2 regions of the Priestia aryabhattai genome follow, and region 1 is predicted to be linked to the other one. Evidence: predicted binding sites of a transcription regulator. Region 1 holds the regulator's gene; the other holds the start of a gene.

What was found. Region 1 encodes LexA, which represses DNA repair genes until DNA is damaged. Its sites were predicted from a motif close to CGAACATATGTTCG; they were not measured.
Region 2: the regulator LexA is predicted to act here: its motif matches at 5,619-5,632, upstream of M3225_RS20080 (YolD-like family protein).

Annotation. Positions count from the first base shown of each region.
Region 1 is NZ_JAMBOQ010000001.1:461,827-470,900, reverse strand. Features, by position in the region: gene M3225_RS02460 (N-acetylmuramoyl-L-alanine amidase) at 1-676, shown strand, start outside; cyclic di-AMP (ydaO/yuaA leader) riboswitch at 868-1,008, shown strand; gene M3225_RS02455 (APC family permease) at 1,169-2,995, shown strand; gene M3225_RS02450 (cation diffusion facilitator family transporter) at 3,105-4,082, shown strand; gene M3225_RS02445 (hypothetical protein) at 4,151-5,596, opposite strand; gene lexA (transcriptional repressor LexA) at 5,808-6,425, opposite strand; gene yneA (cell division suppressor protein YneA) at 6,572-6,901, shown strand; gene M3225_RS02430 (YneB family resolvase-like protein) at 6,955-7,623, shown strand; gene M3225_RS02425 (DUF896 domain-containing protein) at 7,693-7,923, shown strand; gene tkt (transketolase) at 8,091-9,074, shown strand, end outside.
Region 2 is NZ_JAMBOQ010000004.1:289,412-298,485, forward strand. Features, by position in the region: gene M3225_RS20050 (response regulator transcription factor) at 71-745, shown strand; gene M3225_RS20055 (sensor histidine kinase) at 852-2,105, shown strand; gene M3225_RS20060 (ABC transporter ATP-binding protein) at 2,191-3,126, shown strand; gene M3225_RS20065 (ABC transporter permease) at 3,101-3,808, shown strand; gene M3225_RS20070 (ABC transporter permease) at 3,809-4,543, shown strand; gene M3225_RS20075 (YitT family protein) at 4,575-5,414, opposite strand; gene M3225_RS20080 (YolD-like family protein) at 5,663-6,016, shown strand; gene M3225_RS20085 (hypothetical protein) at 6,138-6,278, shown strand; gene M3225_RS20090 (DeoR/GlpR family DNA-binding transcription regulator) at 6,661-7,413, shown strand; gene pfkB (1-phosphofructokinase) at 7,410-8,324, shown strand; gene M3225_RS20100 (PTS fructose transporter subunit IIABC) at 8,337-9,074, shown strand, end outside.

The sequences.
Region 1 (9,074 bases):
GTATAATCATCCGAATCGCGGACGAAAATCAGCCAATTATGCGGTGCTTCGCTTAACAAATATGCCTGCAGTACTCACTGAAATTGCATTTATTGATAACAGGACAGATGCAGCACTTCTTCAAAATGCAGCATTTTTAAAAAGCATGGGTGAATCGTATGCAAAAGGAATTGCCGTATATTTAAATTTACCTCGTCGTGCAGTTCCAACACCAACACCAATTCCAAACCCTTCACCTTCTGAACCGAGTACAAAAACGTATACGATCAAGCAAGGAGATACGCTGTACAGTATTGCACAGAAGTACGGAATAACAGTACAAGCGCTTCAAGAAGCGAATACAGGGCTTTCTGATCCTTTAACACTACAAGTTGGAAAAACGATTGTTATTCCTTCCGGAACTTCACCAACTCCATCACCAACACCACCTTCTGAACAATATCCACTTCCAAATGGAATTTTAAAACAAGGTGATTCTGGAGAAGCTGTGAAACAGCTTCAGAGAGCATTAAACGCGGTTAATTTTAAAGTAGGGTCAGTAGACGGAATATATGGAGTTCAAACGAAAGATGCAGTAAGACGTTTTCAGCTTGTGTATCTCCCTTATGATGTAGATGGCATTTATGGTCTTCAAACGAAAAACAAGCTAGCAACCGTTCTAAAAGCAAAAAGTTAAAGTGAGAAGGTCTTCTGTAAGCAGTCAGAAGGCCTTTTATTTTCCTGTTAAAAGCGCCTTAAGCACTATTTTATTGTTTACGTAAAATAATGCTTTACAAACCAATTGTACGGGAGTATATTATCTAAGAATAAAGGATAGTTATGAAAGAAACATGTTATCAATCATACCCTTTAACCAAAAATTATATTGGCCTGTGATCGCTTAATTCGTCAGAAGTGGGGGACCCAAATTTGTGCATTGTCACTTGGGGTGAATCCTTTTTAAAAGGTAGGGCTACTCTCATAGCCCGAATCCGACAGCTAACCCCATAAGCGTTTTGGAGAGGAGGTTTAAGCTGTGTAAAAACGCTGAGAACCCTTAGTGTTTTTTTTGTGCGCTTTTTTAACATAAAAAGGTATTTTTTAGGGACAATACCATTTATTATTGAACTTGTAACGGAGCTTAGCAACAAATAGCAATGTAGCTAAGCGATTATCGGAGGGAAATTACGTGAACTATTCAGTTCTCAAAAGATTATTGATTGGAAAGCCGCTTAAAACAAAAGAGTTAGGCGATCAAAAGCTTAGTAAGCTTAAAGCGCTGGCTATTTTATCATCAGATGCCTTATCTTCAGTAGCGTATGGAACAGAACAGATTTTAATTGTACTTGCAACAGTCGGAGTCCTTGCCTATTGGTATTCGATTCCAATTGCGCTTGGGGTATTGGTGCTGCTGACGGCTTTAATTCTTTCATATCGTCAAATTATTTATGCATATCCTCAAGGCGGAGGAGCTTATATTGTTTCTAAAACCAATTTAGGAGAAAATCCTGGGCTTATCGCTGGGGGATCACTGTTAGTAGATTATATTTTAACAGTTGCTGTGAGCGTCTCAGCAGGAACGGATGCTTTAACTTCGGCTTTTCCAGCGCTGCATCATTATAACGTAGTAATTGCGTGTTTGCTGGTGATTTTTATTACCGTCTTAAATTTACGAGGTGTAACAGAATCCGCTTCTGTATTAGCTTATCCGGTTTATTTATTTGTTATTGCTCTTATTTTGTTAATAGCGGTGGGCTTCTTTAAAATAGCGACAGGTCAAGTTTCACCTGAGCTTCATACATCCCTTGGTACAGTGGTGCCAGGTATTAGTTTATTTTTATTATTAAAAGCTTTTTCGTCAGGCTGTTCGGCATTGACAGGTGTAGAAGCTATTTCAAATGCGGTGCCTAACTTTAAAGAGCCAGGTGCAAAAAATGCTGTTCATACATTAATGCTGATGGGCGGTATTCTAGCCGTTTTATTTTCTGGAATCACGTTTTTAGCTTATTGGCTTGGAATTTCTCCAAAAGCAGATGAAACTGTTGTATCACAAATTGCATCGAGTGTGTTTGGAAGAAATGGATTTTATTATTTTATTCAAGGCACAACAGCTCTAATCCTAGTGCTAGCGGCAAATACGGGCTTTTCAGCTTTCCCTTTGCTGGCTGTAAACTTATCGTCTGATAAATACATGCCAAGAATGTTTCAAATTCGTGGCGATCGACTAGGCTATTCAAATGGAATTGTGACGCTTGGAATTGCTTCTATTGTCTTAATTGTAGCTTTTAAAGGAGCGACGGAACAATTAATTCCTCTTTATGCAGTTGGGGTGTTCATTCCATTTACGCTTTCTCAAACAGGCATGATTGTCAAATGGCTTAGAGAAAAGCCGGCCGGCTGGCAAGGAAAGCTAACCATCAACTTAATTGGTGCGCTCATTACATTAACTGTATTAATTATTTTGTTTACAACGAAGTTTTCACAAGTATGGTCCGTGCTAGTTTTCTTGCCGATTATTGTCTATATTTTTCATCGAATTCATACGCATTATGAATCGGTAGGAGAGCAGCTTCGTATTAAACAAGGAGAAAAGATTGGAAAGCTTGAAGGAAGTGTGGTCATTGTTCCTGTAGCAGGAATGACAAAGGTAGTAGAAAATTCATTAAATTATGCAAGAACGATTGGCGATACCGTTATTGCGGTGCATGTGGCTTTTGACCGAGAAAGCGAAAAGAGAATGGAAGAGAAGTGGGAGAAGTGGCAGCCTGATATTCGTATTGTTACGTTTCATTCTCAATACCGCAGCCTAGTGCGGCCGTTGTTTCGATTCATCGATATGGCTGAAGAAAAAGCCCGGGAAAATAATATGGCCATTACGGTCGTTATTCCACAATTCATTACAAAAAAAAGTTGGCAAAATATCCTTCACAATCAGTCCAGTCTGCTGTTAAAAGCACATTTGCTTTACCGTAAAAATGTAATTGTTACAACTGTACCGTACCGTTTTAGAAAATAATGAAACATGACTAAAAACCTCCAACTTGTATGTTGGAGGTTTTTAATTTTTAAATTCACATACACTAACCGTAATAGAATCTCATCAAAGGCGCAAACGGAGGGATTGCATGAGTGAATTGATTAAATTGTTGCGAAAAGGAAATAAATCGGCCATTATGGCCGCTGTAGTTAATACCATTATCTCCATTATTAAAGGAATTGCTTTCACTTTAACAGGGAATGTAGCAATGTTTGCTGAAACGATGCACAGCTTAGGAGATGCAGCTAATCAGTTTTTTGTCTTTATAGGTTCGGCATTAAGTAAAAAAGCCCCGTCCAAACGATTTCCAAACGGTTTCGGCCGATTGGTTAATCTCGTTCTATTAGGAGCGGTTCTTGTAGTAGGAATTATGGCGTTTGAAACGATTAAAGAAGGCTATCAGCATATCCTTCATCCGACCAAGTCTTCAGGCTTTATTTTAAATATTGCAGTACTTGGCATCTCGGTATTGCTTGAGATGTTTGTCCTATTTAAGGCAATGAAAGAAATTTTGCACGATGTCGGGATGAATACCGCCGAGGTCAATGTTTTTACACAAAGCTTTGTTCATTTAAAGAAAGCAAAGCCAGCAACCAAGCTTGTTTTTATGGAAGATCTTGTGGCTACTGGAGGAGGCGTGCTGGCATTAATTGCGGTTTTTATTTCACGGTTTACACCTTTTCATCAGGCTGAAGGAATTGCTTCTATTTTAATTGGTCTTATGATGTTTTTTGTAGTAGGACGAGTATTTTTAGATAACGCTGCTGGAGCGCTTGGCGAAGCAGATAAAGAAATGGAAATCAAAATTGGCGCAATTGTGATGCAAGATGTACAAGTGCGTGATATTCAAACATTAATGGTGATGAAAGAAGGAGAAGCGCTTCACGTTGAATTAAAAGTAGAAATTGATCCTTCTTTAACAGTGGCAGAAGCTGATGATATTAAAGATCGGCTGGAAAATCGTATTTTACAGGAAAAAGGAGTAACGGATGTCATTATTGAATTTGATGAAGATGATGGAATTCCTGACTGGGTGCCAAGTGACTTACAGCTTCAAAAAGAATAAAAAGAAGGAAGAAAACAGTTGTTTTCTTCCTTCTTTTTTAATTATGTATTTTCTGATGAGAACAGCTTTTATGTTTTAAATCGATCTTTTAATAAATTCCATAGTGAACTCACTCCGAGACTAATGCTGATCAGAATTCCTGATAGAGCTACTATTAAAGCGATATATTCAAAGATAGAAAAGTGCTTTATACTATCCCAATTGATGTTTCCCTTTAGGTTGCTAATAACTAAATTCATTCCGTAAATACCAGAAAGAACGGTATAAATCGTTAAAATTAATAATAAGTAATTGTGACGCTTGGCCGCAATTTTCTCTTGATTTTGATACAAAGTACCAAGGGTTTCTTTGACTTCTTGATAAAGAGAATTGATGTGAAAGATTTTCTTAAACAGCACAGAAAACTCTTGACCTTCTGTGCGAGAGCTGATTTCTAAAAATAAATATTTACCTGAAAACACGGTAATAGAGCGGATTAGTCGTTCAATGCCCTCTGAATCTTTATGAAACGTAAGCTGAGAATACTCATAAGATAGTTTTAACAGCACGATTTTATAGAAAAAATGTAAAAATAAATTATAGTAATGTTGGCCAAATAGATGATTCATTAAAAGCTGATCTGTTTTAGAGTCTGTCGATTTAGAAATACACGAAAACACATGGTCTGTTATGACGTAATAGGTTTCAGGAGCCCATCTTGAATACACGTGTTTGGTATTATACGTTTTAATATACTCATGATTGTGTGCAGAGATAAACGGTTTCCCGTGAGGTGTATAGCTATTTAGCTGTCCCGTACGAAATAAAGTTGCGGAGTTAATCTCTTGCTCTTGATTTACCGTTACATAACTTAATACAAACATCCGTTCATCGATAAAATAAGGAAGGCTCCCGATGTGCTTTTCACGTTTGGCTTCTTTTTTGATGTGTTCGTTCAAAAATGGTGCGAGCTGTGAAAAAATATAATCTTGTACTTTGCTATAGTGATGATGTTCATAGGTAATGGTGGATCCATACTCTTCAGCAAGCTTCGGTTCTAATACACGAAAATGATTCATGAATTCTAAAATATCATCATAGGTGTAATGATTATGGCTCATCTCAGTGCGAATGGTCATGACGCCAATTTCAAAAGGACATAAAAAAACATCTACAGATAGCACGTTGCTAGACACGGTGGTGGAGGAAGTGTGTAACGTAACGGTATGGTCTATTTTTTTTGAAAATCGAAACAACCCTTCTTTTTCGCACGAATCAGGAAATAGAATACATTCAATGTAAGGAAGAAAATATTGATCCAAGCTATCATGAGATACGTAATATTGTTCTCCGTAGTATTCTTTTTCTAAATGTTTATTTTGAATGGAAAAAAACTCGAACAAATTTGCTTCCAGTGCATGAACAAGCTGCTCTTTATTTTTTCGATCAAAAGAAAAAGGGAAAAGAAACATGTTCATTGCTTTAGTAGGCATAATGGTTTGAAATGGTTCTGTTTTCCTTGGTGTATTGGTCATAAACTACATCCTTCTGATGGTCGGTTGTATTTCCTTTTAGAAGTCGAGGAAGTGCAGATAGAGAGTAAAAGTTACAATGAGTTTTAGAAAAACTGTTCTACCTGCTTGCAATGATTCAACGTATCATTTATAATATGCCAATTTTTTTAGAAAACAAACGTAAAAAAACCAACTAACATCATGATTAGTTGGTTTTACATACAGTGTGTTATTAGTGAATCGTGCGATATACACCAGTTACTTTTCCTAAAATCGTTACGTGGCGAAGAATAATAGGCGCCATCGTTGAATTTTCAGGCTGTAAACGAACAAAATTTTCTTCTTTAAAGAAACGTTTGACCGTTGCTTCATTATCTTCGGTCATAGCCACCACAATATCTCCATTGTTAGCTGTTTGCTGCTGACGTACGATTACCATATCGCCATCTAGAATACCTGCTTCAATCATACTTTCTCCCATAATTTCAAGCATAAATACATGATCATCTGGAGAGACGAATTTATCTGGAAGAGGGAAATATTCTTCCACATTTTCAATGGCTGTTATAGGAAGACCCGCTGTTACTTTACCGATAACAGGAACATTAATGACATTGCTTTTAGGGATGTTTACTTCGTCTAGTTGAAGAACTTCAATTGCTCTTGGTTTTGTTGGATCTCTGCGAATTAACCCTTTGCTTTCCAAACGAGCTAAATGCCCGTGTACAGTGGAGCTAGAGGCTAATCCTACTGCTTCCCCAATCTCACGAACAGAAGGCGGATAACCTTTTAATTTTACTTCGTGCTTAATAAAATCTAGTATGTCTTGTTGACGTTTTGATAGCTTCATATTTTTCACCTCGATTTTAGCTATTCTTTAGGTGAATTATACCACGTGATGTGTCAATATACAAACATAAGTTCGAAGAATTCCATTGACAGAAACAAATGTTCTCAATAAAATAAGAACATATATTCTGATAGGGGGATCATAATATGCAACAATTCTTACATTCTATGAAACATTACGCTATTTTTTTTGCAGTTATCGCTGTACTTACATATGTATTGACGCTGGTTTTAGGAGCAGATAAAGTAGATTTAGACAAATATTCAACGGTTACTATTACAAAAGGAGATACGCTTTGGGAATTGTCTAACAAGTATCATAATCACCATCATTTGACCGCCAATGAATTTGTCAAATGGGTTGAAGACGTCAATAATTTAAATTCAGATACTGCCCAGTCTTTATCTCCTGGAGATAAATTATATATTCCTGTTTTAAAAAAAGAGTTGCATAATCAAGTGGCAATTGAACAGTAGTGTGTAACGGCCGTTCCTGAATATTGTTAGAAGCCGAAAAGGTCGTGATAAAAGTGGACGCCATTATTTATTGCCGTGTCAGTACGAATAAAAAAACCCAAGAAACATCTTTACAGCGCCAGCAAGAAGAATTAAAAAAGCTTGCTGATCTTCACCATCTAGACGTAAAAAAAGTCGTAATGGAAAAAGCAAGCGGATATGATGTAGACAGAGAGGGTATTTTGGATGTTCTTCATACAATGAAAGAAGAGAAAATATCTGTGCTGCTCATTCAAGATGAAACACGATTAGGCAGAGGAAATGCCCGAATTGCGCTGCTTCATGCTTTTCATAAAGAAAACGCCACGATCTATACGATTAGTCATCAAGGTCAGCTTCAGCTTTCAGAATCTGATTCGATGGTGTTAGATATTATTAGCTTAGTGGAAGAGCATCAGCGGAAATTACATAATGCTAAAATTAAAAGAGGAATGAAAAGAGCCGTAGAAAACGGTTATCGTCCGCAGCAAAATTTAAAAAATCAAGGAGTTAACTCGGGAAGAGAAAAAAAAGAAGCGCCGATTGAAGAAATTGTACGCCTGCGTCATAACGGCTTAACCTTTGCTGAAATTTCAGTTACGCTAAAAGGTTTTGGTTATAATATTTCAAAAGCGACGGTACATCGTCGCTATCAAGAGTATAAAGAGAGTGCTCAATCTCTTGATAAAACGAAAGAGATTTAGTAAGATGACTACATGTTGCCGGAACTGCTCGGTAATTTTAATTATTGATTATAAGGAGATAGGTTTTATATGCTATCAAAAGATAAACTTGCTCGTATTAATGCTCTTTCAAAAAAGGCAAAGACTGAAGGTTTGACAGAATCTGAAGCGAAAGAACAGCAAGAGCTACGTCAGGAATATTTAAAAGTTTTCCGACAATCTATGACAAATCACCTTCATACGATTAAAGTTGTGGACGAAGAAGGTAAAGATGTTACGCCTAAGAAGTTAAAAGAGAGTAAAAAGAAGCGTCTTCACTAAGATGTTCTAGTAAAACTAGAGGGAGTGTTCTCTCTAGTTTTTTGTATATTTTTAATAAGGCGCACAAAAACTGTAAAAGTAGAAATTTTTTTGGTTCAAGTATTGTACAAATAAGCAAATCATTAGTATGATAACATATGTACATAGTTTTGAAAGGAATGAAGAGTATGACACAACGTATTGAAGATCTTTCGATTGCAACAATTCGTACTTTATCAATCGATGCGATTGAAAAAGCAAATTCAGGTCACCCAGGTATGCCAATGGGAGCTGCTCCAATGGCATATACATTGTGGACAAAATTTATGAACATCAATCCAAAGAATCCAAACTGGTTCAACCGTGATCGTTTTGTATTATCAGCAGGACACGGATCAGCACTATTATACAGCTTGCTTCATTTAGCTGGATATGACTTATCAATTGAAGACCTTAAAAACTTCCGTCAATGGGGAAGTAAAACACCAGGCCATCCGGAGTTCGGTCATACAGCAGGTGTTGATGCAACAACTGGCCCACTAGGACAAGGTATTGCAATGGCTGTTGGTAAAGCAATGGCAGAACGTCATTTAGCTGAAACATACAACAAAGAAGGTTTAGAAATTGTAGACCACTTTACGTATGGTATCTGTGGTGACGGAGACTTAATGGAAGGTGTATCTGCTGAAGCAGCTTCATTAGCGGCACACTTAAAATTAGGACGCTTAGTTGTTTTATACGATTCAAATGATATTTCTTTAGACGGAGATTTAGATCGCTCGTTCTCTGAGAACGTAGAAGATCGTTTCAAAGCTTACGGATGGCAAGTAATCCGCGTTGAAGACGGCAATGACTTGACAGCGATTGCAAATGCAATCGAAGAAGCAAAAGGCGATTTAACACGCCCAACGCTAATTGAAGTAAAAACAACAATCGGATTTGGTTCTCCAAACCACGCAGGTACTTCTGGCGTGCACGGTTCTCCGTTAGGTTCCGATGAAACAAAATTAACAAAAGAAGCTTATGCATGGACATTTGAAGAAGATTTCTATGTGCCAGAAGAAGTGTATGCTCACTTCAAAGCTACAATTGCTGAAGATGGCCAAAAGAAAGAAAACGAATGGAACGATGTATTTGCACAGTATAAAGAAAAATATCCTGAACTAGGTCGT
Region 2 (9,074 bases), on a different contig from region 1:
TCGCCTTTTAGCTTTTTTGTCTTTTACTGTTAGCAAGAGTTCGATAAAATGGAAAAAGAAGTAAAGGAGGGTGTATAGGAATCACGTTTTATACATTGAAGACAATGAAGAAATTGGATTAATGATTCAAAAAGAGCTTAAAAAGCAAAACTATGAAGTTACTTGGTTGCAATCGGGAGATAGCGCCAGTCAGTTTATTAAACAAGCGGATATTGTCATTCTAGATGTAATGCTTCCTGGCTTAGATGGATTTACAGGGGGAAAAAAGCTTAAAAAATTAGCACCTGATGTCCCTGTTTTAATGCTTTCAGCTCGTACAGCTCTAGAAGATAAGATTATGGGGCTAGAGTTTGCCGATGACTATGTCACAAAGCCGTTTCATCCAGAAGAACTGTTGGCGAGGCTTGAAGTATTGTTAAGAAGGTTTTCAAGAAAGAAAGAGGAACTTATTTTAAAACATTTGCATATTTCGATGAGAGACTATCGTGTAATGAACAGGGAGACAAGTGAAGAAATTAGTTTAACAGGTAAGCAATTTCATATTTTTACTTATTTCCTTCAGCATTTAAATCAAATCTTAACAAAAGAACAAATTTATGAAGGGGTATGGAAAGAGCGGTATATAGAAGGGGATAAAACGTTAATGGTACATATTCGCTATTTACGAGAAAAACTTGAGAAAAATGCAGCTAAGCCAGAAATTATTGAAACAATACGAGGGATTGGCTATAGGATAAAGCAATGAATATTAAACAGTCTCTTATCATGAAGTATATTTTAATTATGATTGTAGCTGTATTAATTATACCGGTATCATTTTTTGGGGGGCATGGCTTATCACAGTTTCTATTATGCGTATTCAAGGATTATTAAATGAAGAGTATAAAGGAAAAAGCTATTATGAACAAATGTGGAATGAAGAAGCCCAAAAGCTAGAAGGAGCAAATGAGGAAACAATCAATAAAAAGCTAAAATTATTAAAGAAAAAATGCCCTGAAGCTTCAATGTTTTGGGTAAACGCTGCTGGACAAACAAAGCTTCCGTTTCCTTACAATGAATCACTCCCGAAGAAATGGTCATCTTCTTATACAGCTGAATTTATAAAAAGCCGATATGGAAACGACCCGTATACGGTTCTTGCCTTTATCGGAGCAGATAAAAAGCAAGGTTTTATGGTAATTGAAGTGCCGGAAAAAGCCGTTGAGCTACCTATTCAGAAACTAGATCCAGCCTACTATAACATTTATTTAGGGTTTGTTTTTATAATTGTGCTTTCTTTTATTGTACTTTCTCTATTCTTTTTCGTTCAAATTCGAAAGAGATTGCGAGCGTTACAAACTGCTATGAATAACAAAGACGAACAAGGAATTCCCTTGCCTGTTGTATCTGGCTCCACGGATGAAATAGGGCAGCTAGAACAATCGTTTAATCAAATGGTTAAACAGCTTCATGAAAGTCGGAATCGAGAGCAGCAAGAAGAACAGCTACGGCAAGACTTAATTATGAGTCTATCGCATGACTTACGAACACCACTCACGACTGTTCGAACTCATATCTATCAACTGAAAAACGAAGAAGTGACGTTGAATGTTCAACAAGCTCTTGAGGTGATTGATACTAAAGTAGAATTTGTCAGCAGTTTAATAGATAATTTATTTTCCTATACGCTGCTGTTAAATGGAAAATATCCGTATCGAGAAGAGGAAATTGACATGGTTCGATTTCTCAGAAAAAGCATTGCTCAGTGGTATCCACTATTTGAGGAAGCGAATATGGAAGTGGGTATTCAACTGTCGTCTCAGTCCATATACTGGTACGGAGATGTACAGTGGTTAGAAAGAATAATAGATAATTTATGTCAAAACGTGATTCGTCATGCTAAAGAAGGTCGCTTTATCGGTTTTCGTCTTGTTCAAAATAATGGTTCATCTTCCCTTATCATTTTTGATAAAGGGTCAGGCTTTAAAAAGAATAGCGAGACAAAACAAAATGGTGTAGGTCTAGCTATTGTTGATGCAATGATTAAAGAAATGGAGTTAACGTGGTCGATTCATTCAACGAAAAATGGAACGGATATTCAAATTACGTACGAAGCGAGGGACTAATTCACTCGCTTTTTTAAACGAATTTTAACCTTTCTTTTCCTTCCTCTTAACTTTCTCTGTTTATAGTAATAGAGAGGTGATAAAAGTGGAAATTGTTAAAACGACTCAGCTGATAAAAGTATTTAAAGGAGTAGAAGCTGTAAGTGAAGTGAATCTATCCATTAAAGAAGGAGAAATCTATGGCTTTTTAGGACCCAACGGAGCAGGGAAGACCACAACGATTCGAATGCTGCTCGGTTTAATGAAGCCAACGCGCGGCGAAATCGAGCTGTTTGGAGAAAGTATAAAAAACCACAGGCAGCATATTCGAGCATTAAAAAAGATAGGTTCACTTGTAGAGAGCCCTTCCTATTATGCTCATTTAACGGCAAGAGAAAATCTAGAAGTACTTCGCAAAATACTGGGAGTCTCTAAAAAAAGAGTGGATGAAGTACTAGATATTGTAAAATTAACAAAAGAAGCAAATCGTCCAGTTAAAGGCTTTTCTCTTGGGATGAAACAGCGGCTTGGTATTGCTTCTGCACTTCTCGGAAACCCTCGTTTATTAATCTTAGATGAACCAACCAACGGACTAGATCCTGCAGGAATTCAAGAAATCCGTTCATTGATTAAAGAAATGCCAAGAAAAAACGGAGTTACCGTGTTGATTTCAAGTCATTTACTTTATGAAATTGACCACTTAGCGACTCAAGTAGGCATTATTACAAAAGGAAAGATGCTATTTAATGGGTCAATTGAATCGCTTCGCAAAAAGGCCAACCATCAAGTGGCATTTACAATAGGGGAGATAGAAAAGGCAAAAACGATACTATTAACAAACGGATTTGTACCTACTATCGATAAAAACAGTCTCCTTCTAGATTATATTGATCATGAGCAAGTGGCACATCTCGTTTATCAGCTCGTGCAAGAAAATGTCTCTATCTATCGCGTTGAAGAAAAAACAAAATCACTAGAAGATATCTTTTTAAAGCTGACGAGCGAGGAGAATGAACATGTTCATGAAAATACTGCAGGCTGAGTGTATGAAATTAAAAAGAAAAGGGCTCTGGCTTTTATTACTTTTAGGTCCAGCGGGTGTAATAGGCTTAACACTGGTTGATTATAGCGTTCGATATGAATATTTAATTCAACAAAATCCAAATGTGTGGGAAGGTCTTTTTCATGAAATAAACATTACACTTCCAACAGCTTTTTTACTGGGAGGAACGATTCTTGCTTCAAATATAGCGCATGTTGAATATCATAGAAGCTCCTGGAAGCAGCTACTGAGCTTACCTGTAAGCAGACTAAGTGTTTATACGGGAAAATTTATAGTAGTTATGGCTATGTTACTCATCGCTTCTGCTGTTCTATTGATCAGTATAATCGGGCTAGGGTGGTGGTTGGGCTTTGGTCTTCCGCCTTCTTGGAAAACTCTTTTTGTTTATAACTTTTATCCGTTCTTTTCGGCCATCCCGTTTGTAGCTATTCAAATATGGCTATCTATGCTTTTTAAAAATCAAAGCGGTTCTCTTGCACTAGGTATTATGATGAGTGTGATAATGAGTGGTATGGGAGACTTGCCGAGCTGGTTTATCTGGCAATGGCCGATGCTAGTGTTTTCCGATTACCGGAATACGTATATGATAACAGGTGCGATTATCGGCATTTTTTTATATGGTGCAGGCGCCTTTCACTTTATCAGAAAGGATGTGGCTTGAATGTTTTTGCAATTATGTAAGGTAGAATGGTTTAAATTGTTTAAAACAAAAGCCTGGGTATATCTTTTTGTTAATCCTATTCTTATCGCTGCTATCCTTTTTGTGGGTGATCAGGCGATGCCAAGTGGAAAAATAAAATGGCTCATGGCAAGTGCCTTCATTGCCAATGTTCACGGATTATTGCTTTTTCCGTTAACTGGCGGGTTAGTAACATCGTTTGTTTGCCGATATGAACACGAAGCAGGAGGTTGGAAACAATTATTATCTCTTCCTGTAACAAGGAAATCAGTTTACGGAGCAAAATTAATCACAGCAGCAGCTTTCATGGGAATTCTTCAAGTATTTGTATTTGTTGTTTTGTTAGGGATTAGCGTTTTGAAAGACTACCCCGGTACTATTCCATTAAAAATGATGGCTGGAAATATGCTAAGCGGCTGGATTGCAGTGTTGCCAATTATTGCGTTTATGCTAGTTGTATCGATGGCACTTTCTAGCTTTGGAGCATCTTTAACAGTCAATGTCATTTTAACACTACCGAATTTATTTGTTGTTAATTCTGAACGATTTGGCCCCTGGTACCCTTGGACTCAGCCAACGTATGGAATGTTAGGTGTAACCGGAAAAGCATCATGGGAGTTGATGCTGACTACACAGACTTTCTTAGTGGTTATTATAAGCAGCTTTCTGCTTTTTGTAGCAGCGGGTTTACTGTATTTTCAGCGCAAACATATATAATAGAAAAAACCCGCTTTTTTATAGCGGGTTTTCAGCTGGCTTTTGGAATAGTAAAGCCTACTCCAAAAACGTCGCGCACATCGTGGACAACAACAAAAGCTTGTTCGTCGACTTTATGAATAATACGCTTTAACTCTAGCAGTTCTTGTTTGTTCACAACCACGTACAATACGTCTTTTGCTTCTTTTGTATAGCTTCCATGAGCAGAGAAGACAGTGACGCCGCGTTGCATCTTTTTATTGACTTGTTCGGCTACTTCAGCTGAACGGTGTGAAATAATGGTGATTGCTTTGCGGGGGTTGAGTCCTTCAATGATATAATCAAGCACCTTTGTTCCGATGTAAAGAGAAATAACCGTGTACATCGTCTTTTCTCCACCGATGACAAAATAAGCGCTTGCTACAACTAATAAATCAATTGCTAGCATCGTTTTGCTAATATTCCAGTCTAGATATTGATTAGCTAAGCGGGCAATAACTGCAGAGCCTCCAGAAGTTCCGCCTCCTCTAAACACAAGTCCGAGTCCTACACCAGCAAAAATACCAGCAAAAATAGCCCCCAGTAACGTATCGTCAAGAGGATTTCCCAGTCCTTCAGTTATATGTAGGAATAGAGATGTGAAAATAATACATATAATTGTGTAAGCAATCACACGTTTGTGAAGCAATTTGTATCCGATCAGTACCAGCAAACCGTTTAATATAAAGTTTGTGATACCCGGAGACCAGCCTAGTACATAATAGGTAATCATTGTTACACCGGTTACGCCGCCTTCTGCTAATTCATTTGGAATAGCAAAGTAATTAATGGCCAGTGCGAAAATAAGGCTCCCTAGAATAATGAGGATAATTTCTTTTATTTTATTGATCATGAACGTTACCTCCAATCATCAAAAACTCCGAAAACACAGTCATGACAATGTATTATACCAACTCTAGAGGCCGAATTAAAGATGGGATATTATTATTTTTTTAAAAATCAATTTCTGCTATCAGCATAAAATCTTTTGACAGTTTTTATGGAGTATGAAAAAATGAATTGTTTGCTTTTATTTTGATTAAAAAGTTTTGCAATGAGAATGTTCGTTCGGTAAAATAGAAGCAAGAGTCAAGGGGGAGAATGAACGTGTATCAAGATGAATTAAAACAGTATGCGAAGTTAGTAATGCCCGAGCATTTAGAGAAAATGAAAAAAATGTACAGTCCCGAGGCGCATAAGCAGCCTTTAGGATTGGAAAAAGAAAAGATTGAGCATATTGAAAATGTCATTATGAACAGTTACTCGGAGCATCATCCAGTAACGCTTCACGTCTATGAAGCAGGACATATTCAAAGATATGAACGAGTGACGATTGATAAAGTCTCGCTGCAGTCGAATACGCTGATGGTTACAGGCCCTTGTTATACATATTCGATTCGAGCGGATGCAGTAATTGAAGCAAATGTGTGGAAAGATGAAAGCTACTCTAGCTAAGAGTAGCTTTTTTGTTCGTTTTGTATCTTTTTTTTAACGCTTGCATACAATACATAAAAGCATATTCTGCGAGTAGTAACTTCTAGCTACTAGGAAATTTTAATTAAAGAAGGGATATTGTATGCAAAATGAAAAAACTCAAGTAAGAGAAATCGAATTAACGCAGTTCATTAAAAAAAGACTCGTTCGTTTTATCTCAAGTTTAGCTATTTCTTCTGCCCTTGCTTCCATATTATATATGCTTCTGTTTCTATTTAAATGATGGGTCACTTCGAGTTGTCCAAAAAGGTGGACAACTTTTTTAGTGTATAGGCTTTTATTAAATCAGGACAAGCTAAGCTTGATTCAGTCAGGAAAAATTCAATCGGTCAAGAAATAGTCAAAAACAGTCATAGCTAATTGAGTAGAAGAAAACCTTTACATATAATGAGAAAAGTAGACAAATTCTTGAGTTACCAGCTTATTTCCTTTTGTATTAACTATTATTAAAACAAATACAAATCTAATTGTTCGTTCAAAAAACTTTATTTTGTAATTAAAAAAATGAATGTTTTTGATTTTTTATGATTGATTTTGAATGTAAACCGTGATAAAGTAAGTACATGAAATAAATGAAAACGCTTTTTTGAAAAAGGAGCTAGAACATGTTAACGCCGGAAAGACATCAACTAATCTTAAAACTTTTAAAAGAGAAAGAACTTGTAAAAGTGCAAGAGTTTATCGAAGTTACAGGCGCTTCGGAATCCACAATTAGAAGAGACTTAAGTCAACTAGAAGAAGAGCAAATGCTCAAACGTGTTCACGGTGGCGCTTCGCTTATTCGCAGTAAACGAATCGAACTGAGCGTTATCGAAAAATCTGCTAAAAATGTTCAAGATAAACGAAACATTGCAGAGTATGCGGCTTCCATTATAAATGAAGGTGACTGTATTTTTTTAGATGCAGGAACTACAACGTATGAAATGATTCCTTTTTTAAAGCAAAAAGATGTAGTTGTGGTGACAAATGGTTTAATGCATTTAAACCCGATGCTAGAACAAGGTATCACCCTCTATTTAATTGGGGGATCTGTTAAACATAAAACGGGCGCTTTAATTGGCAATGGAGCCCTTTTAAGTCTTGAGCAGTACCGTTTTGATAAGTGTTTCATGGGAGCAAATGGGATTCACCATCAATATGGATATACAACTCCTGATCCAGAAGAAGCATTAATCAAGCAAACGGCAATGAGGCTGGCTAGAGAATCTTATATTTTATCAGATTCTACTAAATTTTTTGAAACAAGCTTTGCGAAAATAGCCGATTTACATGAAGCAAAAATTATAACAAATGACGTACCTAGCGATGTACTTATACAGTATGCAAACAAAACAGACATAAAGGTTGTGAAATCATGATTTATACATGTACCTTGAACCCATCCGTTGATTACGTAGTACATGTTTCAGCATTCGAAGAAGGCGGACTTAACCGCACAACGAATGAAGCCAAGTTTCCAGGAGGAAAAGGCATTAACGTCTCTCGCGTTTTAAAGCGATTAGGTGTTGATAATAAAGCTCTCGGTTTTGTAGCCGGCTTTACAGGAACCTATATCGAAGACTACTTAAAAGCGGAGAATATCGAAACAGCTTTTACAAGAGTTGATGGAGATACGCGTATTAACGTAAAGTTAAAAACAGAAAAAGAAACAGAAATTAACGGTCAAGGACCTGCTATTACAGACGAAGCGCTTCAGTCTTTATTGAATCAAGTAAAGCAAATGACTGAAGGCGATATCTTCGTATTAGCGGGGAGTATACCGAAAACGCTTCCAAGTTCTGTGTATGAAACGTTAACTGAGCTAGCAGCAGCGAACGGAGTAAAAGTTGTAGTAGATGCAAGTGGGAAAACCTTGCTAGACGTCGTGTCTCACAAGCCGTTTTTTATCAAACCGAATCATCATGAACTTGCAGAATTGTTTGATGTAGAAGTAAACAGTGCAGAAGATGCGCTAGTATACGGTAAGAAGCTCGTGGAACAAGGAGCGCAAAACGTCGTTGTATCCATGGCAGGCGATGGAGCCCTTCTTATTAACGAAAGCGGTGTCTACAGTGCCACAGTTCCTAAAGGAACAGTGAAAAATTCTGTTGGAGCTGGAGATTCACTTGTAGCTGGATTTATTGCTTCTTATGTAAAACAAGGAGATTTGTTAGAAGCCTTTCAAACAGGAGTCGCTTCAGGAAGTGCCACAGCATTCTCACTTGAATTATGTACAGCAGAAGATGTAGAGACGCTTCGTGAACAAGTGTCAATCACAAAGGTAGAGTAGGGGGAACCGAGAATGAGGATTACTGAATTATTAAAAAAAGATACAATCATTCTTGATTTAAAGAGCACATCAAAAGCTGATGTTATTGATGAGTTAGTTGGAAAATTAGACGAAGCTGGTCGCTTAAGCGACCGAGCTGGCTATAAAGAAGCAATTTTAAATCGTGAATCTCAAAGCACAACGGGAATTGGGGAAGGCATTGCCATTCCACATGCAAAAACAAACTCGGTTAAAACACCGGCCATTGCATTTGGACGCTCAACAGAAGGTATTGATTATGAATCATTAGACGGACAGCCCGCACACTTATTCTTCATGATTGCAGCGAGTGAAGGAGCGAATAATGCTCACTTAGAAACACTATCTCGTTTGTCTACGTTATTAATGGACGAATCGTTCCGAAAAACGTTGCTAACGGCATCATCAATTGATGAAGTTATTAAAGCAATTGATGATAAAGAAACTGAAAATGAAGCGCCGGAAGAAGAAGTGGATACAGCTTCAGATCAATTAGTGCTTGCTGTAACGGCTTGTCCAACAGGAATTGCACACACATATATGGCAGCGGACAGCTTAAAAGCAAAAGCGAAAGACATGAATGTGACACTCAAAGTTGAAACAAACGGTTCCAGCGGTGTTAAAAACGCGTTGACGAAGGAAGAAATTGAAAACGCTACCGCTATTATTGTTGCAGCGGACAAGCAAGTGGAAATGGAACGTTTTGCAGGTAAAAAAGTCATTCAAGTTCCA